One region of the Bradyrhizobium sp. USDA 4354 genome, then DNA from elsewhere that is predicted to be linked to it. Evidence: predicted binding sites of a transcription regulator. Region 1 holds the regulator's gene; each other region holds the start of a gene.

Region 1 (7,687 bases):
CCGATCATCCGCCAGGTCGCCGACGGACTTGAGCCGCTGGCGCGCGAGCGCCAGGTCGAGGTGGAAATCCATCTGCCGGAGCCGCCGGTGATGATCGCGGGGGATCGGGAGGAGCTGCTCCGCCTGTTCGAGAACCTGATCGAGAACGCGCTCAAATATGGCGCCTCGGGCGGACGCGTCATCGTGTCGCTGACCTCGAGCGCATCCACTGACGGAACTCAGGAAATCCGGGTCATGGTCCGCGATTTCGGCCCCGGCATCGCGCCCGAGCACCTGCCGCGGCTGACCGAGCGCTTCTATCGGGTCGATGTTGGCGACAGCCGCTCCCAAGGCGGGACCGGGCTCGGATTATCGCTGGTGAAACATATTCTTAACCGCCATCGCGGCCGGCTTCTGATCGAAAGCGTGCCCAGGCAGGGCGCCACTTTCACAGCCTGTTTTCCCCAGGGTAGGACATCGGCGTGACCTGAAACTCTTGCGATTTCAATCGCTTGAGGGTGTCATCCAGCTGTCACGAAACCTTCGTAAAAGCACAGCCGACCGCTCCTAAAGGGGCGGCACGGGGAGCGCGATCGGGCGCGGATGGCGCTTCGCTCCCCTGTATGGAGACCAGCATGAATTTCCTCAAAACTATCGTCGCTGCTGGCTTGGTCGCCGCATCGACGACGGCAGCCTTTGCGGCCGACATCACGGGTGCCGGCGCGACGTTCCCGTTCCCGATCTATTCGAAGTGGGCTGACGCCTACAAAAAGGAGACCGGCAACGGTCTGAACTACCAGTCGATCGGCTCCGGCGGCGGCATCAAGCAGATCCAGGCCAAGACCGTGACGTTCGGCGCCAGCGACGCGCCGCTCAAGGCCGAGCAGCTCGAGAAGGATGGCCTCGTCCAGTGGCCGATGGTCATGGGCGCCATCGTCCCCGTCGTCAACATCGAGGGCGTGAAGCCCGGCGAAATGGTGTTCGACGGCGAGACCCTCGCCAACGTCTATCTCGGCAAGATCACCAAGTGGGACGATGCCGCGATCAAGAAGCTCAATCCGAACGTGAAGCTGCCGTCGGAGGCGATCACCGTGGTCCGCCGTTCGGACGGTTCGGGCACCACCTTCAACTTCACCAACTATCTCTCCAAGGCCAGCGCGGATTGGAAGAGCAAGGTCGGCGAGGGCACCGCGGTCGAGTGGCCGGTTGGCGTTGGCGCCAAGGGCAATGAAGGCGTATCCGGCAACATCAGCCAGACCAAGAACTCGATCGGCTATGTCGAGTACGCCTATGCCAAGCAGAACAAGCTGACCTACACCGGCCTCGTCAACAAGGCCGGCAAGCCGGTGCAGCCGACTGTGGAAGCCTTCCAGGCGGCCGCCTCCAACGCCGACTGGGCCAAGGCGCCCGGCTACTACGTCATCCTGACCGACCAGCCCGGCGAGAAGTCCTGGCCGATCACGGCGGCGACCTTCATCCTCATGCACAAGGACGCCACCGACAAGGTGGCCTCGCAGGAAGCCATCAAGTTCTTCCGCTGGGCCTTCAAGAGCGGCGGCAAGGCGGCCGAAGAACTCGACTACATCCCGATGCCGGCCAGCGTCGTGACTCTGATCGAGAAGACCTGGGCTGCGGACATCAAGAGCTAAGCAAACTCTCGTGTCCCGGACGCGGTGCGGCATGAAATGCCGCTCCGCAGAGCCGGGACCCACAAACGCCAGGCCCCGGATAGGCTAGCGCCGTATCCGGGGCGCGAGAACAAAAACAAGCGTATATCAAACGGGCACAGGGGATCGGCGTGGCAGAGATGGCCGTTCAGAGCGATGTAATCGACGACGCCGGACCGTATGACCGCGCCAAGGCCTTGAGCGCGTTCAAGCTCGGCGATGTCACCTTTTACTGGATCACGCGGCTTTCCGCTATCTCGGTGCTGCTGATCCTCGGCGGCATCATCATCTCGCTGATGGTCGGTGCGTTCCCGGCGATGAAGGAATACGGCATCTCCTTCCTGTGGACGCAGCGCTGGGCGCCCTCGGCCGATCCGCCGGTGCTCGGCGCGCTCGGGCCGATGTACGGAACGCTCGTCACCTCCTTCATCGCGATGCTGATTGCCATTCCCGTCGGTCTCGGCATTGCAATCTTCCTCACCGAGCTCTGCCCGCAATGGCTGCGCCGCCCGATCGGCATGGCGGTCGAGCTGCTCGCCGGCATTCCCTCGATCATCTACGGCATGTGGGGCTTCTTCGTGTTGGGCCCGTTCCTGGCCAACACCTTCCAACCCTTCATGATCAAGGTCTTCGACGGCGTCCCTGTGCTGGGCGCGATCTTTGCCGGGCCCCCCTCCTATCTCAGCCTGTTCAACGCTGCGCTGATCCTCGCCATCATGGTGCTGCCCTTCATCACCTCGATCTCGGTCGACGTGTTCAAGACGGTGCCGCCGGTCTTGAAGGAAGCCGCCTACGGCGTCGGCTGCACCACCTGGGAAGTCGTTCGCAGCGTGGTGATCCCCTACACACGCGTCGGCATCATCGGCGGCGTCATGCTGGCGCTGGGCCGCGCCCTCGGCGAGACCATGGCGGTGACCTTCATCATCGGCAACTCGTTCCGCATCTCCTCGTCGATCTTCGCCCCAGGCACCACGATCTCGGCGGCGATCGCATCGGAGTTCGCCGAGAGCGACGGCCTGCACCAGTCCGGTCTGATCCTGCTCGGTTTGCTGCTGTTCGTGTTGACGTTCTTCGTGCTCGCAGCTGCGCGGCTGATGCTGATGCGCCTGGAACAGAAGGCGGGGAAGTGACATGAACCCGATTTACGCACGCCGCCGCCGCGGAGACATCATCATCCGCGGGCTCTGCATCGCCGCTGCCGCCTTCGGCGTCACCTGGCTAGCGCTGATCCTAATCACGCTGCTCTACAACGGCCTGGCCGGGCTCAACCTCCAGGTCTTCACTGCTGACACGCCGCCGCCCGGATCGACCGAGGGCGGCCTGCGCAACGCCATCGTCGGCTCGCTGATCATGACCGTGCTCGGCGTCGGCATCGGCGCGCCGCTCGGCCTGTTCGCCGGCACCTATCTCGCCGAGTACGGCCGCAACGACAGGCTGACCTCGGTGATCCGTTTCATCAACGACATTCTCTTGTCGGCGCCCTCGATCATCATCGGCCTGTTCATCTACGGCGCGGTGGTGGTGCCGATGCGAGGCTTCTCGGCGATCGCAGGCGCGCTGGCGCTCGCCGTCATCGTGATCCCGGTCGTGGTGCGCACCACGGAAGACATGCTGCTGCTGGTGCCGAATCCGCTGCGCGAAGCCGCCAGTGCGCTCGGCCTGCCGCGCTCGCTGGTGATCAAGCGGATCGCCTATCGCGCCGCGCGCTCCGGCCTCATCACCGGCGTGCTGCTCGCAACTGCCCGCGTCGCCGGGGAGACTGCGCCGCTGCTGTTCACCGCGCTCTCGAACCAGTTCTTCAGCCTGGGTCTGGACAAGACGATGGCCAACTTGCCCGTGACCATCAACAATTTCGTGCAGAGCCCCTACGCCTACTGGAAGCAGCTCGCCTGGAGCGGCGCGCTGCTGATCACCCTGACCGTGCTTGCCCTGAACATTGGCGCGCGCATCATTGGCGCCGAGAGGACTGCAAAATGAGTGAAATGTCTATTTCCGTCAGCGCGCCGACCGTTCATCCCGGCTCGCAGCCGCTGCCCGAGGCGCCCGCTAAGGTCACCGCGCGCAACCTGAATTTTTACTACGGTGAGCACCACGCGCTGAAGAACATCAATCTGGCGCTCGGTACCAATCGCGTCACGGCCTTCATCGGCCCGTCCGGTTGCGGCAAGTCGACCCTGCTGCGCATTTTCAACAGGATGTACGATCTCTATCCTGGCCAGCGCGCCACCGGCCAGCTGCTGCTCGACCACACCAACATTCTCGACGCCAAGCTGGACCTCAACCTGCTGCGGGCGCGGGTCGGCATGGTGTTCCAGAAGCCGACGCCGTTCCCGATGACGATCTATGAGAACATCGCCTTCGGCATTCGTCTGTATGAGAAGATCTCGAAGTCGGAGATGGACGACCGCGTCGAGAAGGCGCTACGCGGCGGCGCGCTGTGGAACGAGGTCAAGGACAAGCTCAATGCCTCCGGCCTGTCGCTTTCCGGCGGCCAGCAGCAACGCCTCTGCATCGCGCGGACCGTCGCGGTGCGGCCCGAGGTGATCCTGTTCGACGAGCCCTGCTCGGCGCTCGATCCGATCTCGACTGCCAAGGTCGAGGAGCTGATCCAGGAGCTGTCCGAGAACTACACGATCGCGATCGTCACGCACAACATGCAGCAGGCGGCGCGCGTCTCCGACAAGACCGCCTTCATGTATCTCGGCGAGCTAATCGAGTTCGATGACACCAGCAAGATCTTCACGTCGCCGAGCGACCGGCGCACGCAGGATTACATCACCGGCCGGTTCGGCTGAGGAGACGGAACATGGGTTCTGAACATACCGCAAAGGCCTTCGACACCGACCTCCAGGAGCTCACCCGCCTGGTCGCCGAGATGGGCGGCATAGCCGAGCGCATGATCGTCGATTCCGTCGACGCGCTGATCCGCCGCGACGTCGCGCTCGGCCAGCGCGTCGTCGCCACCGACGCCGAGCTCGACGCGCTGCAGAAGCGCATCGAGGAGCGCGCCGTGCTCACCATCGCCCGCCGCCAGCCGATGGCAGTCGACCTGCGCGAGATCGTCGGCGCCATGCGCGTTGCGACCGATCTCGAGCGCATCGGCGACCTCGCCAAGAACATGGGCAAGCGCGTCGCGGCGCTGGAGACGGACTTTCATCCGCTCAAGCTGTTCCGCGGCCTGGAACACATGACCGACCTCGTGCAGCAGCAGGTCAAGTCGGTGCTGGACGCCTATGCAGCGCACGATCTGCCGGCGGCGATGACGGTGTGGAAGGGCGACGAGGAAGTCGATGCTATCTGCACCTCGCTGTTCCGCGAGCTCCTCACCTATATGATGGAGGATCCGCGCAACATCTCGTTCTGCATCCACCTGATGTTCTGTGCCAAGAACATCGAGCGGATCGGCGACCACGCCACCAACATCGCCGAGACCGTGTTCTACATGATCGAGGGCCAGGCGATCACCGACAAGCGGCCGAAGGGCGACATGACGACCTTCGCCACGACGGTGCCGAATACCTAAGGAGCGACGACAACATGGGCGCACGCATTATGGTGGTTGAGGACGAGGAGGCTCTCACCGAGCTTCTCCGCTACAACCTCGAAGGCGACGGCTATGACGTCGAGACGGTGATGCGCGGCGACGACGCCGACACCCGCCTCAAGGAGCACATTCCCGATCTGATCGTGCTCGACTGGATGCTGCCGGGCCTGTCGGGCATCGAGCTGTGCCGGCGGCTTCGTACCCGCCCCGAAACCAAGCAGCTGCCGATCATCATGCTTACCGCGCGCGGCGAGGAGAGCGAGCGGGTGCGGGGACTTGCGACCGGCGCCGATGATTACATCGTCAAGCCGTTCTCGGTGCCGGAGCTGCTTGCGCGCGTGAAGGGCCTGCTCAGGCGCGCCAGCCCCGAGCGGCTCGCCACCGTGCTCGCCTATGGCGATATCGAGCTCGATCGCGACAAGCGCCGCGTGGCGCGCTCGGGCCGGCCAATCGATCTCGGCCCGACCGAATATCGTCTACTGGAGTTCTTCCTGGAGCATCCGGGCCGCGTGTTCTCGCGCGAGCAGCTGCTCGACAGCGTCTGGGGCCGCGACATCTACATCGACGAGCGCACCGTCGACGTCCATATCGGCCGCCTCCGCAAGCTGCTCAATCTCGGCCGCGAGCAGGATCCGATCCGCACCGTCCGCGGCGCCGGCTATGCGCTGGACGATCGCTTCGCGAAGGCCGAGCAGACGTAAGGGGTTTGGGAAGCCTTAGCGACACACTCAGTGTCGTCCCGGACAAGCGCAATCCGGGACCCATAACCACAGAACGTGAATGCTGCGCGGTAAAGATAACTCCGAGTCCGTAACCACATCTCGCGGTGGCTATGGGTCCCGGATCTGCGCGCGCTTTTGGCGCGCTTGTCCGGGACGACATCGGATGTGTTGAGCCGTCATCGTGTGACGACTGCCATCAGCTAGATCAACAAACTCACCGCGTGCCCGGCTTCGCCGGCGCGCGACGGCGATCCGCTGCGGGCTGATAGGCCACGCGCGAATGCTGGGCGCAGTAGGGCAGGCCGGACAGCGCCTTGCCGCCGCAGAAGAAGAAATCCGGGCTCGATGGATCGCCGACCGGCCAGTGGCAGGTCGCCTCGTTCAATTCCAGCAGCGACAGCCGCTGGCTCATCGGCACCACGTTGTCGTAGGTAACAGGCTCGGCCTCCACCTCGACCTCGAAGGCCTGCGCCAGCGCGGTGTTGCCGCGCGCGACCGGGCGGGTCACCCGCATCATGTGCTGCGCGGGCCGCGCCTTGCGCGGCCGGGGCGCTGCCGATGAAGGGCTCTTGGCGCGGCCGGACAGGCCGAGCCGGTGCACCTTGCCGATCACGGCATTGCGGGTCACATTGCCGAGCTCCGCCGCGATCTGGCTGGCCGAAAGTCCGGCCTCCCAGAGCTTTTTCAGCTGCTCGACGCGATCATCGGACCAGGTCAAAACCGTCATTGCACCCTTTCCCTCGCTGCGCGCCTGCCATCCTGGGGCCTTCGCAGCGAATGCCTAAAGCCTTGAAAAACCCGTGCCGCCCGAATCCCTTAAGGCTCGCCGGGCGCGCTCAAGACGCCCGAACGTTTACGCCGGTACATGAGGACTCTTGGGATCAGAACCGCTGCACGAGATGTCGTATCTGACAGGCTAAACGCTACAATATGGCGTGACTCCCGCGCAAGAGTCCGCCGACTCGCTTCCACATGTTCCGTGGTGAAAACCCCGCAAAATCGGCACCGCAAGACTACGGATTGAGCGTTTCGCGAGGCTTTCCGGGCGGCATTGACACCCGTCTTGCCAAGCATAAGATAGTCTTACGTGCCGCCCTTAAAAGGCGGCACGTTTCGTTTTCCGGGCCGGTCGATGGTGCGTTGCGCAATGCACGCGTCACACCGTCCGCAACATTCAAGTGACGTCATGACCAAGAGCGCCGCGCCGCATTTGCTCCCCGTTTTCGCCAGGGCCGACCTCGGTTTCGAGCGCGGCGAAGGCTGCTGGCTGATCGCGGCCAATGGCGATCGCTATCTCGATTTCACCTCGGGCGTGGCGGTGAATGCGCTCGGCCACGTTCATCCCGCGCTGGTCAAGGCGTTGCAGGAGCAGGCGACGAAGCTGTGGCACATGTCGAACCTGTTCCAGAGCCCGGACGGCGAGAAGCTCGCAAGCCGTCTCTGCAACGAGAGCTTTGCGGATTTCGTGTTCTTCTGCAATTCCGGCGCAGAGGCGCTGGAAGGCGTGATCAAGCTGGTGCGCCACCATCACTTCTCCAAGGGACACCCGGAGCGCTACCGCATCATCACCTTCGAGGGCGCCTTCCACGGCCGGACACTGGCGACGCTCGCCGCCACCGGATCTGCAAAATATCTCGAGGGCTTCGGTCCGCCGATGGACGGGTTCGACCAGGTGCCACATGGCGATCTGGAAGCCGTGAAGAAGGCGATCGGCCCGCACACCGCCGGCATCCTGATCGAGCCGATCCAGGGCGAGGGTGGCGTTCGTTCTGCGC
Region 2 (7,687 bases), 5.0 Mb from region 1:
CAGCCAGGAGCCGCAATGGTTCACGACGGCGCCGATCCCGGCCATCCGCAAGCTGCTGGACAAGGTCGGCTGGGCCGCCTCCGATGTCGACCTGTTCGAGATCAACGAGGCCTTTGCCGTGGTGGCAATGGCGGCGCAGCGTGACCTCGGCATTCCCCGCGACAAGCTCAACGTCAACGGCGGCGCCTGCGCGCTCGGTCATCCCATCGGCGCCACCGGCGCGCGGCTGATGGTGACGCTGCTGCATGCACTGGAGGCGCAGAACCTCAGGCGCGGCATCGCGGCGCTCTGCATCGGCGGCGGCGAAGCCACGGCCATTGCAGTGGAGCGCCTCGCCCACTGACACGAAAGTCCGAAAACGAGGGAACTCTGTCATTTGAGACAGACGCATCCCGTGCCATTCTGCAACCTCGCGCAGGCCGCCCAAGAGCCTGTGATCAACGTTGAGGCCCAATGATCTCGAACTGGCTCGCGGCAGCACTGTCCCGCCGCAACATCCACTATGGCTGGGTGATGGTCGGCGTGACCTTCCTCGCCGCGCTGATCAGTGCCGGCACGGTCGGCGCGCCCGGCGTGTTCATCGTTCCCCTGCAAAAGGAGTTCGGCTGGAGCACGGCGGAGATTTCCTCCGCGCTGTCGATCCGCTTCATCCTGTTCGGGCTGATGGCGCCGTTCGCGGCCGCCCTGCTCAACCGTTATGGCCTGCGCAACGTCACGCTGGCCGCCCAGCTGATCGTGGTCTCGGCACTCGTGCTCTCGCTCGGCATGACCGAGGTCTGGCAGCTCATCGCGCTGTGGGGCGTCGTGATCGGGATCGGCACCGGCATGACCGCGCTGGTGCTCGGCGCGACCATTGCCACGCGCTGGTTCGCAGCAAGACGCGGCCTCGTCGTCGGCATCATGACCGCGAGCGTCGCCACCGGCCAGCTCGTGTTCCTGCCGCTGCTGGCAAGCCTGACCGAACGGTTCGGCTGGCGGCTCGCGCTCGGCTTCGTCTGCGTCATGCTCGGCGTTTCCGCACTGGCCGTGCTGCTCGCGATGCGTGACCGGCCCAGCGATGTCGGCCTGCGGCCGTTCGGCGATGAGGGCTCCGCGCCCCTGCTCGCACCGCCGGTGAGCCACGGCTCGATCACGGCGGTGGCACTCGGCGCGCTGCGCGATGCCTCGAAGTCGACCGCGTTCTGGATCCTGTTTGCGACCTTCTTTGTCTGCGGCGCTTCGACCAATGGCCTCGTCCAGGTGCACTTGATTCCGATGTGCCTCGACTTCGGCATTCCGCAGGTGCAGGCGGCGAGCCTGCTGGCGGCTATGGGCATCTTCGACTTCTTCGGCACGATCATGTCGGGCTGGCTGTCGGACCGCTACGACAACCGCTGGCTCTTGTTCTGGTACTACGGCCTGCGCGGGCTGTCGCTGATCTTCCTGCCGTTCAGCGATTTCTCGTTTTACGGCCTCTCGGTCTTCGCGATGTTCTACGGGCTCGACTGGATCGCGACAGTGCCGCCGACGGTGCGGCTCACCGCACAGAAATTCGGGCCCGAGCGCGCCAATCTGGTGTTCGGCTGGATCTTCGCCGGCCATCAGCTCGGCGCCGGCACGGCCGCGTTCGGCGCCGGTTTCTCGCGAACGGTCTACCAAAGCTATCTCCCCGCCTTCTTCATCGCCGGCGCGCTCTGCGTGTTCGCGGCCCTGATCGTGCTGGCGCTGTCACGGCAGCCGAAGACCGAGCCGAAGCCGGCAATGGCCTAGTACCTGATCGTGGTGGTGACGCCGAACACCGCGGCGTCACCAATCCGCGAGACGCCGGTCGGATCATTCGGGTTCGGGATGCCGCCGGAGGGGCGGAGCACGTATTGGACGTACGGCGCGACCAGCCAGCCCGGCTTGACGTGCGCCTCGTAGATCATCTCGATCAGGGCCTCGTTGCTGCGCACCGGACTCTGGATGCCGGTGAAAGCCTGGGTGTCGATATCGAGATTGCGCGCGGTGTTCGATATCCGCATATAGGCCATCGCCACGCCGAAGCGGTCGAGCGGCCGGCCCGGCGTGAAGCCGACGAAGCTGATGCCGCCGTCCATGTACAGATCGATCAGATTGCGATCCGGCGGGCTGTAGGCGATGCGGCCAAAGGCGATGATGCCAGGGAGCGAGGCCGAGGTGCTGTTCCCCCTGAGCTCCGGCGGGCGATAGAGCACCTGCTCGATCACGGCGAAGATGCCGTAATTGCCGCGAAGCTTTGCGGGGATGCCGCTCCCGGACGGATCGGCAATCGATTGCCCCTCTGCCGTGAAGCGCTGGCTGTCGAACGAGCCATAGTGCTTCCACGCGCCCGGCGTGAAGCTGCCGGCGAGCGGACGGCCGCCGACACCGATGTGGTAGTTGAAGCGGACCTGCCCGATCACCCAGGGCGGATCGTTGACGCGGAAGGCCAGACCATGATGGTCGCGCAATTGCGGATCGATATCGCCAGGCCCTGACGGATCGCCGTTGAACACCGCGCCATAGGCGGTGATCCTGTCTGATAGCGCAGCCTTGATGCGAATACCGGGCACCGCGATCGGCGGTGCCGGGCCGCCGGCCGGGAGGTTGGAGGCCTTGATCGCCGGCCAGCCAAAGGTGCCGTTGACGAAGAGGTCGTCGGTCTGGCTGTCGAAGAACTCGACATCGGCGGCTTGCTGGCCGGCCCTGATGTTCAGCCGATCATTGAAGAAACTCTGCTCGAAATAGGCATTGTAGAGCCGCTGGTCGGGCAGCGCCTCGATCTCGCTGATGGTGGCGAGGTTCATGACATGGTTGCGGGAGAGCCCGCGGCCGTAGATCACGAGGGCATTGGCGTAGAAGCGGCCGCCGGTCCAGCCGACCAGCTTGTCGAGATCGGCATCAACCGACAGATCGAGCCGGCCGAAATGGATGGCGCCGCGCTTCACGCCGCCGGAAGTGTTGGCGATATTGTCCGCGATATAGATCGCACCGAAATTCAGGCCCTTGTTGGCGAGGCCGTCATGCCACTCGTTGAACCATCTTGGGAACAGCCATCCGGCCGCGTTCTCGTCCTTGGCGCCCGCAAACCCGTTGGTGCTCCCGGCCGTGCACGCCAGCGCAATCGTGGCCGCGCGTCGCAACGGAGATCTCTGGGCACGCCAACTCACGATCGATACGCTACTTGAATATGCCCGTCCGTCGCATGAACAGGTAGGCCGCGCCGACTGAGGAGGCCATCAGCACCGCCGCCCAGAGGAATCCGGTCTCGACATCGGTGAGCGGCAGGCCCTTGGTGTTCATGCCGAAGATGCCGGTGACCAGCGTCGGCGGCAGCAGCATGGAGGTCACGATCGACAGCGTATGGAGGTGGCGATTGCTCTCCTCCTCGTTCTTGAAACGCAGCTCCTCCTCGAGCAGGCGGCTGCGTTCGCGCAATTCGACGATGTCGTGATCGAGGCCGTCCAGCCGCTGCGCCAGCTTGCCGGCGTGGATGCGCAAGGCCGGCGCGAGGTGATCGGTGTCCTTCTGGTCGAGGCGGTGGAACAGCACGCGCAGGCCGGTGAGCTGACGATGCAACCTGACGCAGGTCCGGCGCAGCCGGCCCAGATTGCGGCGCATCTCCGGCCTAGTATCGTCAGCGAGAATCCGCTCCTCGATCTCGTCGATCTCCTGCCCGAGCTTGTCGGTCATCCTGTCAAGCGTGTCTGCGACCTCGTCGACGATCTTCTCCAGGAGATGGGCAACATTGTCGACGCGGTAGCCGCCTTCAAGCACGCGGCGCGTCGCTTCCGCCGAGCACAGGGCGTGATGGCGGCCGCTGACCAGGAGATGCTCGGTCATGGCGAAGCGCAGGAACGCGGCCTCCTCCGTCGGACTATCGATCTCGCGCACGAGGTCGGAGAACACGCCGTAGACGCAGTGATCGATCACGTGGAGCTGCTGGAACGTGTCGTTCGACAGCAAAAGCTCGCGCGCGAGCGGCGGCAGCGTTGATGCCGCGATCCACGGCCGCACCCGCGCATCCGTCAGGTTGAAATGCAGCCAGAGCCGGCCGTCATGGCTGAACTCGATCGGCTGGTCGATCGGCAGCGCCTCGGCGCTGCCGTCGCTATGCAGGCGGAACGCCCAGACGAGACCGGGAATGGCAGGCTCGGCATTCGTTATCGCGCTGACAAGCTTTGCCGGCTCAGCCATGGCCAACCCCAACCGTCGACAATGCCCCGTATCCGGAAGATGGCTGACGGCATCTTCCGGACCCACGCGGGTACTCAATTACGCCAGTGTTACAGTTTGATGTTGGCCCCTACTCCGCCGCCAGCTCGGTCGCGGCGGCCTCGGCTTCCCTGATGTAGTCATGGACGACGCGACCGAACGGCAGCGTCAGGTCGGCGATGTAATGGTGCGCGCCGAGGCAGCGCCGGACCGGGAAATCTGCGACCGGCGCATTGACATGCGGTACCAGATGCAAGCGGCCGGGCCCCATCCACGAGCCCTTCGGCACGATGTCGACGAGGTTGATAGCGACGAGCTGGCAGACTTCGAGCCGGCCGTCGACGCCGGGGATCATCTTCAGGTTGACCTGCGTCTTCGACAGCGTGGCGCGGGTGAGATCGCCATTGCCGGCCATGCTCTCGTGCTTGTAGCCCATCGTGCCCATGGCGACGAGCTGGCCGGCATATTCCAGCGTGCCCGTTAGCGTGTCCTTGACGATCTCGAGCTTGGGATGGGCGTACTTCTTGGGGAAGCCCCAGATCTCGCGGCCGGCGGCGATCGGCGGATCGTCGTCCAGATACATCTGCGAGACGAAGTTGACCTCCTCACCGTTGAGGCGCGCCGGGATGACCAGCCCGGACTCGGTGTAGCTGCCGAAGCCGGAGGAGTCCGGCATCTTGATCCATTCATAATGCACGATCGGCTGATCGATCGGCTCCAGCGGCTCGGGCAGGCCGGCGCGGATCAGCTCCGGATCGGTCTCGTAGGTGATGACGAGGAATTCGCGGTTGACGAAGCGATAGGGCCCGGCGGGATAGCTCGGCCCGGCCGCGGGCATGGACGGAAGTCTCAGCACGTCTTCCCTGCGCATCGGTTGTCTCCTGCTGTGTGATGTCTCTAGTGCCTGCCCGGCAGCGTCGTGCGGTGATGCAAAGTGCTAGCCGGCCTCATTGACTGCGATGTGAAGGATTTCCGTCAGGCACGCGACCGCTGCCATTCCTGCTGAGCCAGTGCATGCAGCCGATGCATCGGCGCCAACTCTGTCATCACGCCGTCACCGCGGGACGCAATCGTTCGGGAATACGCGAGGGAGGCACAGCATGGACGCCCGCACGTCGCAACCGATGCATTCGACACATCAGCCGCCCTTGCGGGGCTGGCGGCCCGAGCGCTGCGACCGGGTCGCACTGGTGCTGCAGGGCGGCGGCGCGCTCGGCGCCTACCAGGCCGGCGTCTACCAGGCGCTGCACGAGGCCGGCATCGAGCCGGACTGGGTCTGCGGCGTGTCGATCGGCGCGATCAACTCCGCCATCATCGCCGGCAACAGGCCGGAGAAGCGGCTGGAGGCGCTGCGCATCTTCTGGGAGCGCATCACCAACCGCAAGATCTGGCACTACACGCCCGACGGCGACGTCTTCCGCCAGTGGCGCAATCTCACCAGCGCGTGGATGACGTCCGCACTGGGCCAGCCGGGCTTCTTCACCCCGCACCAGGTCAATCCCTGGTTCAGCCCTGTCGGCGCGCGGACCGCGACCAGCTATTACGACACGATGCCGCTCAAGGAGAGCCTCAACGAGCTCGTCGACTTCGACCTGATCAACGAGAAGAAGGTCCGCTTCGCGGTCGGCGCGGTCAACGTGCTCTCCGGCAACTTCATCTATTTCGACAACGCCCATGACGAGATCGGGCCGGAGCACGTGATGGCTTCCGGCGCCCTGCCCCCGGCGCTGCCGATGGTGCGGATCGGCACCGATCATTTCTGGGACGGCGGCATCGTCTCCAACACGCCGCTGCAGCATCTGCTCGACCAGGAGGATTCGCTCAATTCGCTGGTGTTCCAGGTCGACCTGTTCAGCGCACGCGGCGTGCTGCCGCGCTCGATCCAGGACGTGATGGCCCGCCACAAGGACATCATGTATTCCTCGCGCACGCGCCACAACACCGACGTCTACCGCCGCACGCACAACCTCAAGGTCCTGCTCCACAAGGCGCTGGCGAAGCTGCCGGACGAGCAGCTCTCCGAGGAGGAGCGCAAGCTCAAGACGAGCCTGCGCAACATGCCGGAGATCGCGATCCTGCATCTGATCTACCAGCAGAAGGCCTACGAGGGCGACGCCAAGGACCACGAGTTCTCGGGCACCTCGATGCGCGAGCACTGGACCAGCGGTTATGAGGACACCAAGCGCACGCTGAAGCGCCGCGACTGGATCAAGATGCCGGACGAAGGCATGGGCCTCGTGGTGCACGACGTGCACCGGGAGACGGAGTGGGCGTAACTCTGTCTTCCTCGTCATTGCGAGCGCAGCGAAGCAATCCAGTAACCCTCCGCGGAGACCGGCTGGATTGCTTCGCTGCGCTCGCAATGACGGAGCAAGTTGCGTCGTCTCCACCACCAATTCGCATTCCGCTTGTAGACACACTTTCGCATTCTCGCGACTCGTTTCGCCCGAGCTTTGCTCTCTTCGTTGCCCCTCTTGTTCAGAAAGGGCGCAGGGAAGGCCGGGCGCCGGCTGGCACCCGCGGTCCCGTGTGCGAACAAGACGCGCACGGGTGGACAACAGGTGAAGCCGATCGTCCGGCCTTACGGCTTATGTCGCGCTCTCCCCGGGGAGCGATGCACTATTGCCCCCGTCGCCTTGCGGATGACTGATGCGCGTGCCCGGTCGGGCAACACACATCACCGCAACACTTGACGCACAGACCCCGGGCGTCAGGACCACACGATTTTGCCTCCGCGCACATCCCCGCCCCTGTCTGCGATAGCTGGCGTGCGCTCACCACCGCGGCCCAACGAGGACGCTGTCAGCGCCGTGTCGTACCGCGCGCACCGCTGCTCACGGGGGCTTCCCGCCCTGCAGCCTGCCTCGCGCGACGACGCCGTCGCGGCCACCGCCTCCCGGCCCGCGTCTCGTGACGATCGCGAAACGCCCCTTGTGGCGGGCCGGGATGGGCAAAGCATACGGGATATCCGAATTCTTGTAAAGCGAATTTCTTGGGCTGAGGCAGCCCCTCTCAAACAAAAACGCGAAAACAACCCCATGCACAGTAGCCGGGGCTTGGCGGATCAATGACTTAGCGGGTCCGCAGGTCGTTCGCCTCGGCTCGGCCCGCTCAGCAATCGGCTGTTACAAATCGGAGAGCAGCCGAGACAGGAGAGAGGACCGCCGCCGGCTGCTCGGGGAGTGTCAACGTCCAGGGCCGAGGCGGCGGTCCTCAGGCTATAGAACTTGGGGAGTTCTAGGGCCTGAAGGCAACGATAGCGGTTGCGATGCCGCTCCACCAAGCGAAGAACAATTGCTGCGTATGGAGAATTGTTGCGCATGAGCGAAGATCGGGGTCACTTCGCTTCCTTGTTCAATTCGATCGCGACCTCGGACATCCAGGACCCCGGTGCCTCCATCAGAAAGGATTGATGATTGCTCCTGGTCTGGATCGTCACCAGCGCGGCCACTGTGTTTCCCTCTATTCGCGCCTCGATCAATCCGTCCTTGTT
Region 3 (7,687 bases), 3.1 Mb from region 1:
GCATGCCGACCTTCCGGTCCATCACCTCGTCGGCACGGTAGCCGAACAAGCGCTCGCAGGCCGGATTGAACAGCAGGATGCGGTCCTGCGCATCGAACAGGATGACGCCGTCGACCGCGGTTTCGACGATCGCGGTGAGACGCGCCACGCTCTCGCGCATCGCGCGCTGGGCGTCCCGGACCTGCTGCAGCAGGAGCGTGGCATCGCGGCGCCTGGTTTCCTCCTCCTCGAGCGCGGCCTGGACCTGTCGCAGCTCGAACGGCGAGGGGATCGTCAGGATCTTCGGCAACAGCGGCCAGAGCGCGCCCGCCGTGACCACGGATGCCACCGCGGTCGCGGCCTTGACGATGCCCTCGATGCCGTAGACCGGAACCCAGAGCGTATAGATCGACAGCACATGGGTCAGGCCGCAGGCCATGATGAAGATCGCGAACGCCCAATAGACCCAGCCGAACTTGAGGTCGCGCCGCCTGGTGACGAGGATGGCGAGGGCAAACGGGATCGAGAAATAGGCGGCGGCAATGCAGGCGTCGGAAACGACATGAAGCCAGATCAGCTCAGGCTCCCACAACAGGCAGATGCCGTGCGGCGAAAGCATGGACGAGTCGAGGAGACGTTCGAAAAAGGCCCACATCGTTCCACCCCAAGATCCTGTTCCAGGTGGCTTGCTGGCCGGGCGACCCGCAACAACGGTGTCGCTTGGACGGTTCCGCCACCTGACGTCTCACGCAATCGGCAAAGCACGCCAAGGTGCGAGACTATACCAAGGTCCGGCGAGGTTGCATTTCCAAGCCCGCATCATTGCGGGCCCCCGGCCCGCGCTGTGCCGACTGATTCGCGGGACGCGCAACCGGTTGGCGAATCACGTCTCGCCGCGGCTCGGCTGCTTGCTGGCGTGCCACGGCCGGGCTAGGACAGGCCATGGCGGCGTCCTCAAGCAAATGTATCCCGCGATGACCACCCCGGTCGCGCTCACCATCGCCGGCTCCGATTCGAGCGGCGGCGCCGGCATTCAGGCCGACCTGAAGACCTTTGCCGCGCTCGGCGTCTATGGCGCCTCCGTGATCACGGCGCTGACGGCGCAGAACACGCGCGGCGTCACCGGCATTCACGCGGTGCCGGCCGAATTCGTCACCGAACAGATCGATGCCGTGTTCTCCGATCTCGACATCGGCGCGGTGAAGATCGGCATGGTGGCCCAAGTCGCCAGCATCGATGCCATCGCGGCCGCGCTGTCGCGCTGGGCGCCGGGGCATGTCGTGCTCGATCCCGTCATGGTGGCGACCTCCGGCGATCGCCTGCTTGCCTCTGAGGCCGTCGACGCACTGCGCACCAGGCTGATCCCGCTCGCGGCCGTGATCACGCCGAACCTGCCGGAGGCTGCGGCTCTGCTCGACGAGCCGGTGGCGGCAAGCGAGGCCGAGATCGAACGGCAGGGACGCCGCCTGCTGGCGCTCGGCTGCCGCGCCGTTCTGATCAAGGGCGGGCACGGGGAGGGCGCGGAGAGCATCGACTATCTCGTCGGCGCCGAAACCACGATCGGGCTCGCCGCGCCCCGCATCGCCAGCAAGAACACCCATGGCACCGGCTGCTCGCTGTCATCGGCCATTGCCGCGGGGCTGGCCAAGGGCGAGGATCTGGAAAACGCCGTGCGCAACGCCAAGGCCTGGATCAGCGCCGCGATCGGCGCCGCCGACCGCTTCAGCGTCGGCCAGGGCCATGGGCCGATCCATCATTTCCACAAGTTCTACTGACGCGGCGGTCCGCGGGAGCGCGGGCGTTCGTCTGTTCAGCGCTGCTCGTGTGGGTAGTTCACCCTCCCCTGGAGGGGTCCGGGACGAGAGTAGCTCGCCCGTGGGTCGGCTCACATTGAGCGCAGCGAAATGTGAGACGGGGTGGGGTGAAGGTCTCTCCGCGTCCGACAGTGCCCGAGAGGAGAGATCACCCCACCCCGCTCGCGCTGCGCGCGATCGACCCTCCCCCTCCAGGGGAGGGGAGGATTGCTGCGGCGCCCCCTGCGGCGCCATGTCGCCTGATTGTCGCATGCGACTGATATTCGCGGGGAGGGCGAGGCGAAGTTTGATTCGTGTCTGAGGTGCCTCAAGGTTCAATCGGTCATCCCCCTGTCACGGGACATTGTTACAGGCTGGCGCATGGGAAGTTACGATGTGAGTGACGAGAGCCCGGAGCGGCGCTTTCGCACGTTGTTCATCTCCGACGTCCATCTCGGAGCCCGCGGTTCTCAAGCCGACCTTCTGCTCGACTTCCTGCGCTACCACGATGCCGACACGATCTATCTCGTCGGCGACATCGTCGACGGCTGGGCGCTGAAATCGAGCTGGCACTGGCCGCAATCGCATAACGACCTCGTCCAGAAGCTTTTGCGCAAGGCGCGCAAGGGCGCCAAGGTCATCTACATCCCCGGCAATCACGACGAGTTCCTGCGCAACTATTACGGCACGCATTTCGGCGGCATCGACGTGGTCGAGAACACCGTCCACACCGGCGTGGACGGCAAGCGCTATCTCGTCATCCACGGCGACATCTTCGATCTCGTGGTGCAGAATGCGCGCTGGCTCGCCCATCTCGGCGACAAGGCCTACGACTTCGCGATCCAGATGAATCGCCTCGTCAATTTCTTCCGCCGCCTGTTCGGCGTGCGCTATTGGTCGCTGTCGCAATGGGCCAAGCAGAAGGTCAAGAACGCCGTCAACTATATCGGCGCGTTCGAGCAGGCGCTTGCGGCCGAGGCGCGACGCCACGACGCCGACGGCGTGATCTGCGGCCATATCCATTACGCCGTCATCCGCGACGAGGCCGGCATCCGCTACATGAATTGCGGCGACTGGGTCGAGAGCTGCACGGCCCTGGTCGAGCATGACGACGGCCATTTCGAGATCATCACCTGGGCCGATCATTTGCAAAGGCCGGCAGCCGTTCCGCAGGTCGCAGCAAGGGCCGCCTGATGCGCGTCCTGGTCGCGACCGACGCCTGGCACCCGCAAGTCAACGGTGTGGTTCGGACGCTGACCAAGCTTGCTGATGCCGCGGAGGCGCTTGGCGTCGAATTCGCGTTCCTGACGCCGCAATCGTTCCGCACCTTCGCGATGCCGAGCTATCGCGACGTGCGCCTTGCCATGCCGCGCCCGGCCCGGATCGCAAGGCTGATCGAAGAAGCGCGTCCGGACAGCATCCACATCGCGACGGAAGGGCCGATCGGCCTGATGGTCCGCCGCTATTGCCGTCAGCGCAAGCTGCCGTTCACGACCAGCTTCCACACCCGCTTCCCCGAATATGTGCGCGCCCGCGTGCCGGTTCCGGGCTCGCTGATCTGGCGGGCGCTCCGCCGATTCCACAGCCCCAGCCGCGCCGTCATGGCGGCGACCCCTGCGCTCGCGCGCGAATTGACCGAGCGCGGTTTCGACAATGTCGTGCTGTGGCCGCGCGGCGTGGATACACGATTGTTCCATCCCCGCGTCATTGATCTCTGCCTGCCCGCACCGGTGTTCCTGTCGGTCGGCCGGGTCGCGGTGGAGAAGAATCTCGAGGCGTTCCTGGACCTCGATCTGCCCGGCACCAAGGTGGTCGTCGGCGACGGCCCGGCGCGCGCCGCGCTGGAAGAAGCCTATCCGGATGCAATCTTCCTCGGCGAGAAGCACGGCGAGGCGCTGGCGGAAATCTATGCCGCGGCCGACGTGTTCGTGTTCCCGAGCAAGACCGACACCTTCGGCCTGGTCCTGCTGGAGGCGCTCGCCAGCGGCCTGCCGGTGGCGGCCTTCCCCGTGAAGGGACCCCGCGACGTCATCGGCGATGCGCTGGTCGGCGCACTCGATCACGATCTGCGCAACGCCTGCTTCGCCGCGCTCGACATCTCCCGGCAGGACTGCGTCGCGTTTGCCGCCAACTACACCTGGGAAGCCTCGGCGCGGGTCTTCATCGACAGCATCCAGGCGGCCGGGGCGGTGCTGCCCGGCCGGACCGGCGCGGAACAGCCACGCTTCGTGGCCTAGAGCTATCTCGATCCGATGGATCGAAATAGCTCTAGATTCTTGTTTTGACGCGTTTTCTTCACGCGAACCGGTATCCACTTCGCTCGAAAACGCTATGGGGGAAATCCTCCCGCGGAGGTGTCTTGCCCCCGTGTCATCGGCCGCGATAACATTCCGCCATGACCGAACAGCTCCTTCCGGTCGGCCCTGCCGACATCGATGCCGCGGCGCGCGTGATCGCGCCTTATGCCATCCGCACCCCGCTGTTGTCCTTCCCCGTGCTCAACGAGCGCGTCGGCGCGAAAGTGTTCCTGAAGCCGGAGATGCTCCAGCGCACCGGCTCGTTCAAGTTCCGCGGCGCCTTCAACAAGGTATTCTCGATCCCCCAGGACAAGCGCGCCGGCGGCGTCGTTGCGTTCTCCTCCGGCAACCACGCCCAGGGCGTGGCAGCCGCGGCAAAGATCCTCGACATGCAGGCGACCATCGTGATGCCGGCGGATGCGCCGCTGTCGAAGCGTGAGCGCACCAAGTCCTACGGCGCCGAAGTCGTGCTGTACGATCGCGATCGCGATGACCGCGAGGCGATCTCGCGCGGCATCGCCGAAAAACGCGGCGCGACGCTTGTAAAACCCTATGACGATCCCTTCGTGATCGCGGGGCAGGGCACCGCCGGCCGCGAGATCGCGGAAGACATGGCAACGCTTGGCCTCAGCCCAGACATCGTGGTGGCGCCGGCCTCCGGCGGCGGCCTGATTGCAGGCGTCGCCACGGCGGTGAAGGCGCGCTATCCGCAAGCCGAGATCGTGGTGGCCGAGCCCGAGGCATTCGACGATCACGGCATCTCCCTGACCGCCGGCCATCGCGAGCCGCATCCGCCTGCAGGGCGCACCATCTGCGATGCGCTGATGGCCTTGATGCCGGGCGAGATGACGTTTGCGATCAACAGCAAGCTGCTCGCGCGCGGCGTCACGGCTTCGGACAAGGAAGTCGGCGCGGCGGTCGCATTCGCCTATCGCGAGCTCAAGCTCGTGGTGGAGCCCGGCGGCGCGGTGGGCCTTGCCGCGCTACTCGCGGGACGCCTCGACGTCGCAGGGAAGAACGTCGTCATCGTGCTCTCCGGCGGCAATGTCGATGCGGACTTGTTCGCCGAGCTGGTGGCTTAGCCGTCATTCCGGGGCTCGCGAAGCGAGAGCTACGATGCGCAATTGCGCATCGTAGAATCTATTTCTCCATCAACTCTGCCGCGCCATCGATTCCGGGCCTGCGCCTCTCGGCGCATCCCGGAATGACGATGCTCAAGACCTGACATGAAGAAGGGGCAGAGCGTCCCCGCTCTGCCCCTGCGTTGTGCGCGAGCCTTGCGCGATCAGTGCATGAAGCCGCCGCGACGGTTGCCGCCACCGTTCATGCTCGGCGCCTGATTCATCGACTGCCGGAAGTTGTTGTTGCTGTTGACCATGCGGTTCGGCATCGTGTTGAGCTGCGGACGGGTGTTCTGCACGTTGTAATGCACGTTGTTCTGCACCTGCACCTTGTTCACCGGATTGTTGAGCTTCACGATGCCGGTGTTGCCGTTGTTGACGCGGATCGGGTGGTTCTGCGTCTGAACGGGCTTCACGCCGACATTCGAACCGCCCTTGCCGACATTCACCGGCATGTTCACGATCTTGCCCGGCTTGGTGCTGCCGCCATTCGGCGTGGTGTTGGTCGCAGGCAGCGTCACTATCTTGCCGATGCCGACCTTGCCGTTGGCGGTATTGGTCGGCGCGGGCAGGGTGACGATCTTGCCCGGGGGCAGCGACGGCGTGCCGTTCTGCTGGTTCGGCCGGTTGTCGCCAGCGGGCAGGCTGACGATCTGGCCGCCATTGCCGAGCTTGCCGATGTCGCCGTCGACCGGCTTCTGCACGATCGGCAGGTTGCCGTTCACCTGTGCGCCATTGCCCTGCTGCAGCGGCATGTATTTGGGCTGGCCGAGATTGCCGATCTTGAGGATCGGGGCAATGTTCTGCGGCGCCAGGAACTTGGTCGCCTGCATCAGGGGGATCTGCTTCGGCTGCGCCTGCAGCTTCAGCGCGACCTGCGCATAGGGGCTGTTGCCGTAGCTGTCATAGAAGCTCTTGTAGGCAAGCGGCGAGTTGGCGAGCACCGCCTTGTGCCAGGCCTGCGAGATCAGCAGGTTCTTCAGCAGCCAGCGGATGTGGTCGCACAGCGGGTCGTGCGGATACATCTGGATGAACTCCTGATAATATTCCGGACGGCCCTCGGACACGACGTAGTCATAGGCCTGGCGCGTCGAGCGGCTCGGCAGGTTGGCGGCCATCTGCACGACGGGCGCACTCACGCGGCGCGCGGTTGGCGGCAACGGCGGTGTCACCGAAGAAGGTGAAGTCAGACGTTAGCGACGAGCTCTCCCATGGGATCTGCGCGCCGCTGGTGGTCTGGTTCACCTGCAGGCGCACACGCTTGAACAGCTGCTCGATCGGCACGTTGGGCTCGCGCGCGATGTTCAGGAACGCCTGCGTGTAAGGGCTGTGACCGTTGGTGCCGTCGAGCGCCTCGGCGCCCGGCGCGGTCGAGTAGCCGACGATCGAGCCGTTCGGCGCATCGACGATGGCAAGGCCCCGACCGGCGTCGTTCACGTTCGGGAACGGGTTGTTGCGGCAGGCATCGAGGATGACGATGCGCATGCGGCTCGGGATCGTCTCCAGCGTCGACATCACGTCGACCAGGCGTACCGAATTGTTGACGAGCTCGGTCGGGCTGGACACTGTCGCGTCCACGGGCACGAGATAGTTCTCGCCGGCGAGCTGGACGCCGTGACCGGCGTAATAGACCATCGCCACCGTGTTCGGGCCGCGTGAGGCGACCTTGGCGGAAAAGTCCTGGACGACGCGAAGCATGTCGTTCTGGGTCAAGTCGGTCGCGGCGACCACTTCGAAGCCGGCGGAATTCAGGAATTGCGCCATCGACTGCGCGTCATCGTCGGGATTCGCTAGCTGCGGCGCGTTCTTGTAGTTCGCATTGCCGATCACCAGCGCTACCCGCTGCTCCGGGCCTTGCAGCGCGGTGGGAGCCGGCGGGGCCGGGGCGACTTGTGCAGAAACGGGCCCGCAGGCGAAGCCGAACAGGCTTCCCACGAGGCTAGCCGTCATCAGGAAAGGCTTTAGGCGGAACATGGCGTGCTCCTTTGGCACTCATCTCGATGCGAGATTGGTTGCGAGCAAGCCTGACCGCGTTCGAGCGTGTGGTCCGTGATCCCTGTCACCATGGCCGCGTACGTGATCTGAATCACGCTTGGAACCTGCTATGGTGAGCGATTGATTGGGAGGACATCCGTCACATGCTGAAATCGATCGATCCGATCCTGACGCCCGACCTGCTCTGGCTGCTCGCCGCGATGGGCCATGGCGACGACCTCGTTTTCGTCGACGCCAATCACCCGGCCACCCGCATCGCGCAAAGCACCTCATCGCAGCGCCTGATCCAGCTGCCGGGCATGAGCATGGAGGTTGCCATCCGCGCCATCATGTCGGTCTATCCGCTCGACGATTTCGATCCCGATCCTGTGCGGGTGATGATGCCGGTCGACGATCCCGACCGCGTGCCCGAGGTGCAGCGCGCGGTGCTGGCGGAGATCGAGCGAGCCGCTGGCCGACCTGTCACGCCCGGCAAGCTCTCGCGTCCGGATTTCTATCGCGC
Region 4 (7,687 bases), 160 kb from region 1:
TGTTCGCGGCGACGCGCTCGATGACGAAACTGCTCGCACATTACGGCGTGCGCGATTATCGCCGCGGCGCGACCCGAATCACCGCCGGCATCGTCGACGCCACCGACGCCGCACGGCTCGATCTGGCGCTGGGGCGGCCGATCCTGGTGGTGGACGCCACCGACCACGATCTCACGGGCAAGCCGCTGGTGACCAAGCATTCGCGGTTCGCCGCGGAGCGGGTGGAGTTTTTGGTGGAGTCGTAGGGGACCCTCTCCACAAAACCGGAGCCGTAGGGTGGGCAAAGGCGCACTTGCGCCGTGCCCACGATCTTTCCAAGATTCGCGAGAAGCGGTGGGCACGCTTCGCTTTGCCCACTCTACGGCGCCTTTGCTCAGGCGACAGCGCGCCTTCCGATGATCGCAAAGCGCAGCTTGCCGGAGATGAAATCGATCGCGGCGACCGCAACCAGGATCATCAGGATCAGGAACGACACCTTCTGCCATTCCAGCACGCGGATCTGCTCCGCGAGCTGGAGGCCGATGCCGCCGGCGCCGACAATGCCGATGATGGTGGCCGAGCGGGTGTTGGATTCGATGAAATAGAGCACCTGGCCTGCGATCACCGGCAGGACCTGCGGCAACAGGCCGAAGCGGATCTCGTGCAGCGCGCTGCCGCCGGAGGCACGGATACCTTCGACCTGCTTCTGGTCGGCGCTCTCGATCGCTTCCGAGAACAGCTTGCCGAACGCACCGAAGTCCGCCACCGCGATGGCGAGCACCCCAGCGAACGGGCCGAGCCCGACGACGTTGATCCACACCAGCGCCCAGATCAGCGTATCGACGCCGCGGATCGAATCGAGGACGCGGCGGACGGGGAAACGCAGGATGTTCGACGGCACGATGTTGCGCGCCGCGAGCAGGCTGACCGGCAGCGCGAAGACCGCGGCCAGCGTGGTGCCGAGCAGCGCGATCGACAGCGTCTCGCCCAGTGCCTTCAGGTAGACCGGCAGCGAGGAGCCGGGATCCGGCGGGATCATCATCAGGCTGATCCAGCCGAGCTGGCTGAGGCCGGCGAAGAAGCGCGACGGCGAGAAGTCGAGATCGACGAGACCGTAAATCAGGATCGCGAACGCAGCGACGATCATCGCGGGTGTCGCGAGCCGTGCCGAGGCCGGCCGGTCGAACACATCGGGATAGCGCGCACGCATCTCGCGCGTATCGACCTCCTGCGGCCTCGTCACGTCCGCGCCTCCTTGCCGAACAGGCGGCCGCGCAGCCAGCCGGTGGTGATGTCGATGACGAAGACGGTAATGATGATGGTGAGCAGGATGGCGCTGACGTCCGAATAGTAGAACTTGCGGATGGCGACGACGAGCTCCTGGCCGATGCCACCGGCGCCGACGAAGCCCATGACGGAGGCCTCGCGGACATTGATCTCGAAGCGAAGCAGCGCATAGCTGGCATAGCCGGCGGTCACCTGCGGCACGACCGCAAAACGCATGCAGGACAGCCAGCTGGCCCCGGTCGAGCGGATGCCTTCGACCGGTTTCATGTCGGCATTCTCGACGATCTCCGAGAACAACTTGCCAAGCGCGCCGGTGGAGTGGATCGCGATCGCGAGCACGCCGGCCATCGGTCCGAGCCCGAAGGCGATGACGAAGACCAGAGCGAACACGATGCCGGGGACCGTGCGGGCGAATTCGAGCAGCCGCCGCACCACGAAGCGCAGCCACGGCGCGGGCGAGGTGTTCTCGGCCGCAAAGAAGTTGAGGGCGAAGGCGAACGTCGCGCCGATCAGCGTGCCGACATAGGAGATCAGTAGCGTCTCACCCAGCATCTTCAGCCATTTGCGCCAGCCCCAGAGCCACTCGCCGAAATCGGTCCAGACCCGCTGGCCGTTCTCGAGCGTGAGGATGCGGTCGAAATAGCTGACGAAATTGCCGAAATAGGTGAACAGCGTGCGCAGATTCACTTCGGCGCCGATCGCGGCGAGAACCAGCGCTGCGGCAAAGATCGCAGCTCCCAACAGCAGGCGGAGCCGACGCCGCGAAACCGCCTGGCGATAGGCAGCGTTGAGCGCGGCGAGCTGCTGCTCGGGAAGGATCGAAACCGCTGTCGTCATCGCTCGAAACAGGTCCCGTCAAAGAAAGAGCCGGGTCCTTGGGACCCGGCTCAGGTGCATCGTCCCGAAGACTCAGGACGCCTTCTTTTTACGCAGCGCGTCGACGAACTTGATCAGCTCGATCGTGCCATCCCAATCCTTGGTGGTGGCGGGATGGAAACCCTTCTTCTGGCCGTCGGAGAGACGGTCGAACGCGGCCTTGTCCTTGGCCGGCGCGTCGAAGAAAGCCTTGGCGATGGCAGCTTTGGCGTCTTCCGGCAGGTCGGAGTTGTAGGCATAGGGGCCGTTGATGATCGGCGCCGACTTGTGGATGATGCGGAAATCGTCCTTCTTCATCGCCGAGCCGTCGGCGTTCTTGAGCATGCCCTTGGTCAGCATCTGCGCCAGCGTGGAATCATCGTCGCTGGTCCACTGGTTGGCGGCAACGTCGACCGTGCCCTGCGAAAGGGCCAGCATCGCGTTCTCGTGACTGCCGGTGAAGACGACCTTGCCGAAATAGGTATCGGCATCGTGGATGCCCATCTTGTCGAGCTCGAAGCGCGGCACGTTGTTGCCGGAGGTCGAGTTCGGGTCGACGAGGCCGAGGTTCTTGCCCTTGAGGTCGTCGACTTTCTTGTAGGGGCTGCTCGCCTTGACGAAGAACACCGAGTAATAGCCGGTCGAGCCGTCGGCGTTGATGTCGTTGGCGAAGGCGTCGGTCTTGACGCCGGTCAAGCGGGCGCGGGCGAACGAGGCCGAGCCGTAGCTCGCGATGTGGATGTTGCCGGCGCGCTGGCCTTCGATGACCGCAGCGTAGTCGTTGGCGATGCGCAGCGTGACCTTCACGCCCAGTTCCTTGGACAGATAGCTCACGAACGGTGCCCAGCGCTCGGTGACGCCGGAGGCGTTCTCGGCGGGGACGACCGCGAAGGTCAACTCGGGATATTTGGCCTTCCAGTCGTTCGCCGAGGCGGAGGCTGTGAACGCGAGCGCGGCGGCGCCGGCAAGAACTAGTCTGCGAGTAAACATGGTACCCTCTTCATCGGTTGGGGGCGGTTGACGCAATACTGGCAACAAAAGATGCGACGCGGCTCAGGCCGCCGCGGCGGTTCCGAGCGCCGGCACGCCCTCGGGCGCCGGGACAGGCATGCCGCCCATGACGTCGGCGGCTTCGAGATCGTAGAGCTCGCGCGCGACGTGATCGGTCAGCGCGGACGGCACGCCGTCGAACACCACGCGGCCGGCAGCCATGCCGATCAGGCGGTCGCAATAGGTCCGCGCCAGATCGAGCGAATGCAGGTTGCAGAGCACGGTGATGCCGAAATGCTTGTTGATGCGCAGCAGCGCATCCATCACGATCTTGGTGTTGCGCGGATCGAGCGAGGCGATCGGCTCGTCGGCGAGGATGATGTCGGGCTGCTGCACCAGCGCGCGGGCGATGGCCACGCGCTGCTGCTGACCGCCGGAGAGCTGGTCGGCGCGCTGGGCAGCGAGCGAAGCGATGTCGAACTGCTCGAGCGCCGACATCGCCAGCGCCTTGTCCTGCTCGGGCCAGGCCTGCGACAGCGAACGCCAGGCGGGCATCGTCGCAAGGCGCCCCATCAGGACGTTGGTGAGCACGTCGAGCCGGCCGACCAGGTTGAACTGCTGGAAGATCATCGCCGAGCGCGCGCGCCACTGCCGCAGCTCCTTGCCGCGCAGCAAGGTGACGTCGACGCCGTCGAACAGGATGCGCCCCCCGGTCGGCGTCACAAGCCGGTTGATGGTCCGCAACAATGTCGACTTGCCGGCACCGGATCGCCCGATCACACCGACAAAGCCGCCGGGGGAAACTTGAAACGAAGCGTCGTCCACCGCGGCTTTTGCGCCGAAGCGACACGTCAGACCATCCACCACCAGCATGCACGGCTCCAGAGTAGCTGGAGCCAACCGCTAACGCCCGCGCTTAACACTTGTGTGACAGCACCGCTGCAGTGCGGCGATCCTGCACACCTCATCCCCTGTCATCTCAGCGTCATGACATCGTCATCAAGCCGCTCGAAGAGAGACGCCCGCCCTCGCACCTCTGGATGCAACATGGCCGCCAAAACCCTTTCGGTTCAGCCGACCATCGATCCCTCGGCCAAGCTGCATGAGACCAGGCTCGGCGCCTATACCGAGGTCGGCGAACGCACGATCCTGCATGAAGTGACGATGGGTGACTACTCCTATGTCGTGAACGACTCGCAGATCACCTACAGCACCATCGGAAAGTTCTGCTCGATCGCGGCGATGACGCGCATCAATCCAGGCAACCATCCGATGCATCGCGCGACACAGGCGCATCTCACCTACCGCTCCAGCGCCTATTTCGAGGGTGAGAGCGACGATGCCGAGTTCTTCGACTGGCGGCGCCAGCATCATGTCCATATCGGCCATGACGTGTGGATCGGCCATGGCGCGATCGTGCTGCCGGGCCGCAACATCGGCACCGGCGCGGTGATCGCCGCCGGCGCCATCGTCACCAAGGACGTGCCGGCCTACACCATCGTCGCCGGCAATCCGGCCCGGATCGTGCGGCGGCGATTCTCGGAGGAGATCGCCGGGCGCCTCGCGAAGCTCGCCTGGTGGGACTGGGATCACGACAAATTGCGCGAGGCGCTGCCCGATTTCCGCAGGCTCGGGATTGAAGATTTTCTGTCGACATACGAAGCACGGGCGAGCTCACTCACCAATTCGCCTGCCAGCAAACGAAGCGCGGTCGCGTGACAGACATATTCCTTGAAGGCGGCCGGGCCCTGATCGGCGCCGAGCTCGTCGAAACCTCGCTTCTCGTGTCCGGAACGGACATCGCGCAGGTCGCTGCTTCTCGCGGCCGGGCGCGGCTCGCGATCGATGTCCGCGATCTGCTGGTGCTGCCCGGCATCGTTGATCTGCATGGAGATGCCTTCGAGCGCCAGATGATGCCGCGCGCCGGCGTCGATTTCCCGATCGACGTCGCGCTCGCGGACAGCGACCGCCAGGCGATCAGCAACGGCATCACCACCGTGTTTCACGCCACGACCTGCTCCTGGGAGCCGGGTCTGCGCAGCGCCGACAATGCACGCGGCCTGATGGAGGCGATCGAGCGGCAGCGCCCGCAATTCGCCGCCGACACCCGCTTCCATCTGCGCCACGAGACCTACAATCTCGACGCCGAGGCCGAGATCAGCGAGTGGCTCGCCGAGGGCCGCGTCGACCTGTTCGCCTTCAACGACCACATGGACGGCACCGTCGCCGACATGGCCAAGCCGCGCAAGCGCAACCGGATGGTGGAGCGCACCGGCCTTTCGAGCGAAGAATTCGACCGGCTGGTCGAGCGCGTGATCTCGCGCGCCGACAAGGTGCCCGCTTCGGTGTCGCGTCTGGCCGCTTCTGCCCGCGCGGCCGGGGTGCGGATGCTCTCGCATGATGACGCTACCCCGGCGATGCGACAGGAGTTTCGCGAGCTCGGCGCCGACATCGCGGAGTTTCCGATCAACGAGGAGACGGCGCGGGCGGCAGCGAGCCACGGCGATGCCATCGTCTATGGCGCACCGAACGTCGTGCGCGGCGGCAGCCACACCGGCTGGACCAGGGCATCCGACATGATCGCCAAGCGGCTCTGCTCGGTGCTGGCGTCGGATTACTACTATCCCGCGCAGTTGCTCGCCGCATTCCGCCTCGCCGCCGACGGCGTGCTGCCGCTGACGAAGGCCTGGGATCTGGTCTCCGCCGGCCCGGCGCGCGCGACCGGCCTCACCGATCGCGGCATCCTCGCAGAGGGACGCCGCGCTGACATTCTCCTCGTCGACGACAGCGTGAAGCTGCGGCCGCGGCTGATCGCGGTGATCTCAGGCGGCAAGCTCGTGCATCTCACCGATGCGACGCGGCTGCTCACAGCAATGGTCGCGCCGCGCGAAGCTGTCGCGGCAGCGTGAATCGGCTATGCTGAGTCGATGACAGGTTTTCCCCGCTACGCGATCTATTTTGCCGCAGGCGCCGACAGCGTCCTCTCCCGCTTCGGCGCCGAGCTGCTCGGCTATGACGCCCATACGGGCGACGAGATGCCGTTCCCGCGCGAAGCGCTGCAGATCGCGCCGGACTGGCGCGAGGTCAGCGCCGACCCCCGCAAATACGGTTTTCACGGCACGCTGAAGGCGCCGATGGCGCTGACATCAGGCAAGACCGAGGCCGAACTCATGGCCGCCTGCGCGACGTTCGCCGCCAAGCCGCAGGCAATTCCGGTGATCCGCCCTGTCGTCGATACAATCAGCGGCTTCATCGCCGTCATTCCGGCCGAGCCGGTCGATGCGCTTCAGCAATTTGCCGCCGACTGCGTTCGTGAATTCGATTCCTTCCGCGCCGCCCTCACCGCGGAAGATCGCGCGCGGCGGAAGCCCGGCAGACTCACCGAGCGCCAGCGCGATTATCTCGACCGCTGGGGCTACCCTTACGTGATGGAGGAATTCCGCTTCCACATGACGCTGACGGGACGGCTGGACGCGGAACGGCGTGGGCCGATCCTGGAGATGCTGCGGGGACGATTTGCGGCGCGTGGCATCGACAAGCTGGCGATCGACCGCCTCGCCCTGTTCAAGCAGGACGAGACCAAAGCGCGCTTCCGCATCATCGGCGAATGGGCTTTGGCACGGTAGCCCTCAGCGCCAGCTCGCAAGATTGAAGGCGAGCGCCACCGCTCCGACCAGAACGAGGCTGGCCGCCCAGACTGCATCGAGATTGAACCAGCTTCGCGAGACGAACTTCAATCCCAGATAGCGGTAGACGAGCCAAGCCAGACATCCGCCGGCGCCGACCATGGCGGCAACGTGCACCACGGACACCAGCACCGCCATCCCGACGTTTGCCTTCATCAGCGCGCCCGCCGCCTCGTGTCCGGCGTCGAGCTCGAAGGCCTGGCAGAGCCCGAGATAGATCGGCACGAGCATCAAGGCGGCGCCGTGAGCAATGGCGACGGCAAACGACCAGAGCAGCAATTGCGTCGGCGGAATTCGTGCCAGCGCGCGGGGATGGCGCCGAACGATCAAGCGATAGACGCCGAAGCCGATGACGAGAAGGCTCGCGACCAGCTGGATCCGACGCTGCCACTGCGCCAGCACGAGCAGGAACGCGAATGGCAGCAGCACGAGAAGCGTTGCCAGGAGGTGCCCGGCCGCGAGAGCCCACAACGCGCGAAAGAGCGCGCGTGGGCTCTTGTCCATGAGCCCGGCCGAAACCGCGAGCGGCCAGCCCATGCCCGGATTGACCCCGTGGTAGAGACCGCTCGCAACAAGCGCGAGCCACAGCCAGCCGAGTGCCGGGCTCGCATGCCCCCAATCTAGACCGACGGGTAGCAAAAGGAATCCGTCGAACAGTCGCCGCCCTCGAGCCTGATCTGGTGCGCACGATATCCGTCGGGGAAGCTCACGAAATAGTCCTTGTCGAGCTCGAGGCCGCCGTTGCGACCGACATTGGCCATGACCTCCACGCCCGGAACCCCGTCGGGATAGAACTGGTCGTCCCAGGTGGAATAGAGCGAGTTGGTCCAGTACACGCGCCTGCCGTCGCGGCTGATCTCGACCATCTGCGGGCCGGCCGCAAAGGCCTT

Evidence for each region. The regulator PhoB, encoded in region 1, activates phosphate uptake and scavenging genes when phosphate is short. The targets are predictions, from matches to a motif close to TGTCATNNANCTGTCAT.
Region 2: ACVIIV_RS28815 (acetoacetate decarboxylase) is a predicted target of PhoB. The motif match lies at 5,236-5,252, and genes of this name have one in related genera.
Region 3: ACVIIV_RS19375 (UDP-2,3-diacylglucosamine diphosphatase) is a predicted target of PhoB. The motif match lies at 2,114-2,130, and genes of this name have one in related genera.
Region 4: phnC (phosphonate ABC transporter ATP-binding protein) is a predicted target of PhoB. The motif match lies at 4,084-4,100, and genes of this name have one in related genera.

What each region holds. Positions count from the first base shown of each region.
Region 1 is NZ_JBSSDC010000001.1:1,121,005-1,128,691, reverse strand. It holds gene ACVIIV_RS05410 (ATP-binding protein) at 1-465, shown strand, start outside; gene pstS (phosphate ABC transporter substrate-binding protein PstS) at 615-1,628, shown strand; gene pstC (phosphate ABC transporter permease subunit PstC) at 1,787-2,776, shown strand; gene pstA (phosphate ABC transporter permease PstA) at 2,778-3,623, shown strand; gene pstB (phosphate ABC transporter ATP-binding protein PstB) at 3,620-4,441, shown strand; gene phoU (phosphate signaling complex protein PhoU) at 4,453-5,169, shown strand; gene phoB (phosphate regulon transcriptional regulator PhoB) at 5,184-5,891, shown strand; gene ACVIIV_RS05375 (GcrA family cell cycle regulator) at 6,127-6,639, opposite strand; gene ACVIIV_RS05370 (acetylornithine transaminase) at 7,099-7,687, shown strand, end outside.
Region 2 is NZ_JBSSDC010000001.1:6,168,880-6,176,566, forward strand. It holds gene ACVIIV_RS28795 (acetyl-CoA C-acyltransferase) at 1-343, shown strand, start outside; gene ACVIIV_RS28800 (MFS transporter) at 454-1,749, shown strand; gene ACVIIV_RS28805 (carbohydrate porin) at 1,746-3,122, opposite strand; gene ACVIIV_RS28810 (transporter) at 3,160-4,176, opposite strand; gene ACVIIV_RS28815 (acetoacetate decarboxylase) at 4,286-5,065, opposite strand; gene ACVIIV_RS28820 (patatin-like phospholipase family protein) at 5,295-6,470, shown strand; gene ACVIIV_RS28825 (hypothetical protein) at 7,532-7,687, opposite strand, start outside.
Region 3 is NZ_JBSSDC010000001.1:4,253,657-4,261,343, forward strand. It holds gene ACVIIV_RS19365 (PAS domain S-box protein) at 1-598, opposite strand, end outside; gene thiD (bifunctional hydroxymethylpyrimidine kinase/phosphomethylpyrimidine kinase) at 954-1,754, shown strand; gene ACVIIV_RS19375 (UDP-2,3-diacylglucosamine diphosphatase) at 2,154-2,966, shown strand; gene ACVIIV_RS19380 (glycosyltransferase family 4 protein) at 2,966-4,009, shown strand; gene ACVIIV_RS19385 (threonine/serine dehydratase) at 4,168-5,151, shown strand; partial or broken gene ACVIIV_RS19390 (caspase family protein) at 5,355-7,164, opposite strand; gene ACVIIV_RS19395 (RbsD/FucU family protein) at 7,329-7,687, shown strand, end outside.
Region 4 is NZ_JBSSDC010000001.1:957,287-964,973, forward strand. It holds gene phnF (phosphonate metabolism transcriptional regulator PhnF) at 1-245, shown strand, start outside; gene phnE (phosphonate ABC transporter, permease protein PhnE) at 374-1,222, opposite strand; gene phnE (phosphonate ABC transporter, permease protein PhnE) at 1,219-2,103, opposite strand; gene phnD (phosphonate ABC transporter substrate-binding protein) at 2,176-3,111, opposite strand; gene phnC (phosphonate ABC transporter ATP-binding protein) at 3,175-3,984, opposite strand; gene ACVIIV_RS04610 (transferase hexapeptide repeat family protein) at 4,159-4,830, shown strand; gene ACVIIV_RS04615 (alpha-D-ribose 1-methylphosphonate 5-triphosphate diphosphatase) at 4,827-6,020, shown strand; gene ACVIIV_RS04620 (DUF1045 domain-containing protein) at 6,039-6,737, shown strand; gene ACVIIV_RS04625 (hypothetical protein) at 6,741-7,334, opposite strand; gene ACVIIV_RS04630 (selenium-binding protein SBP56-related protein) at 7,418-7,687, opposite strand, start outside.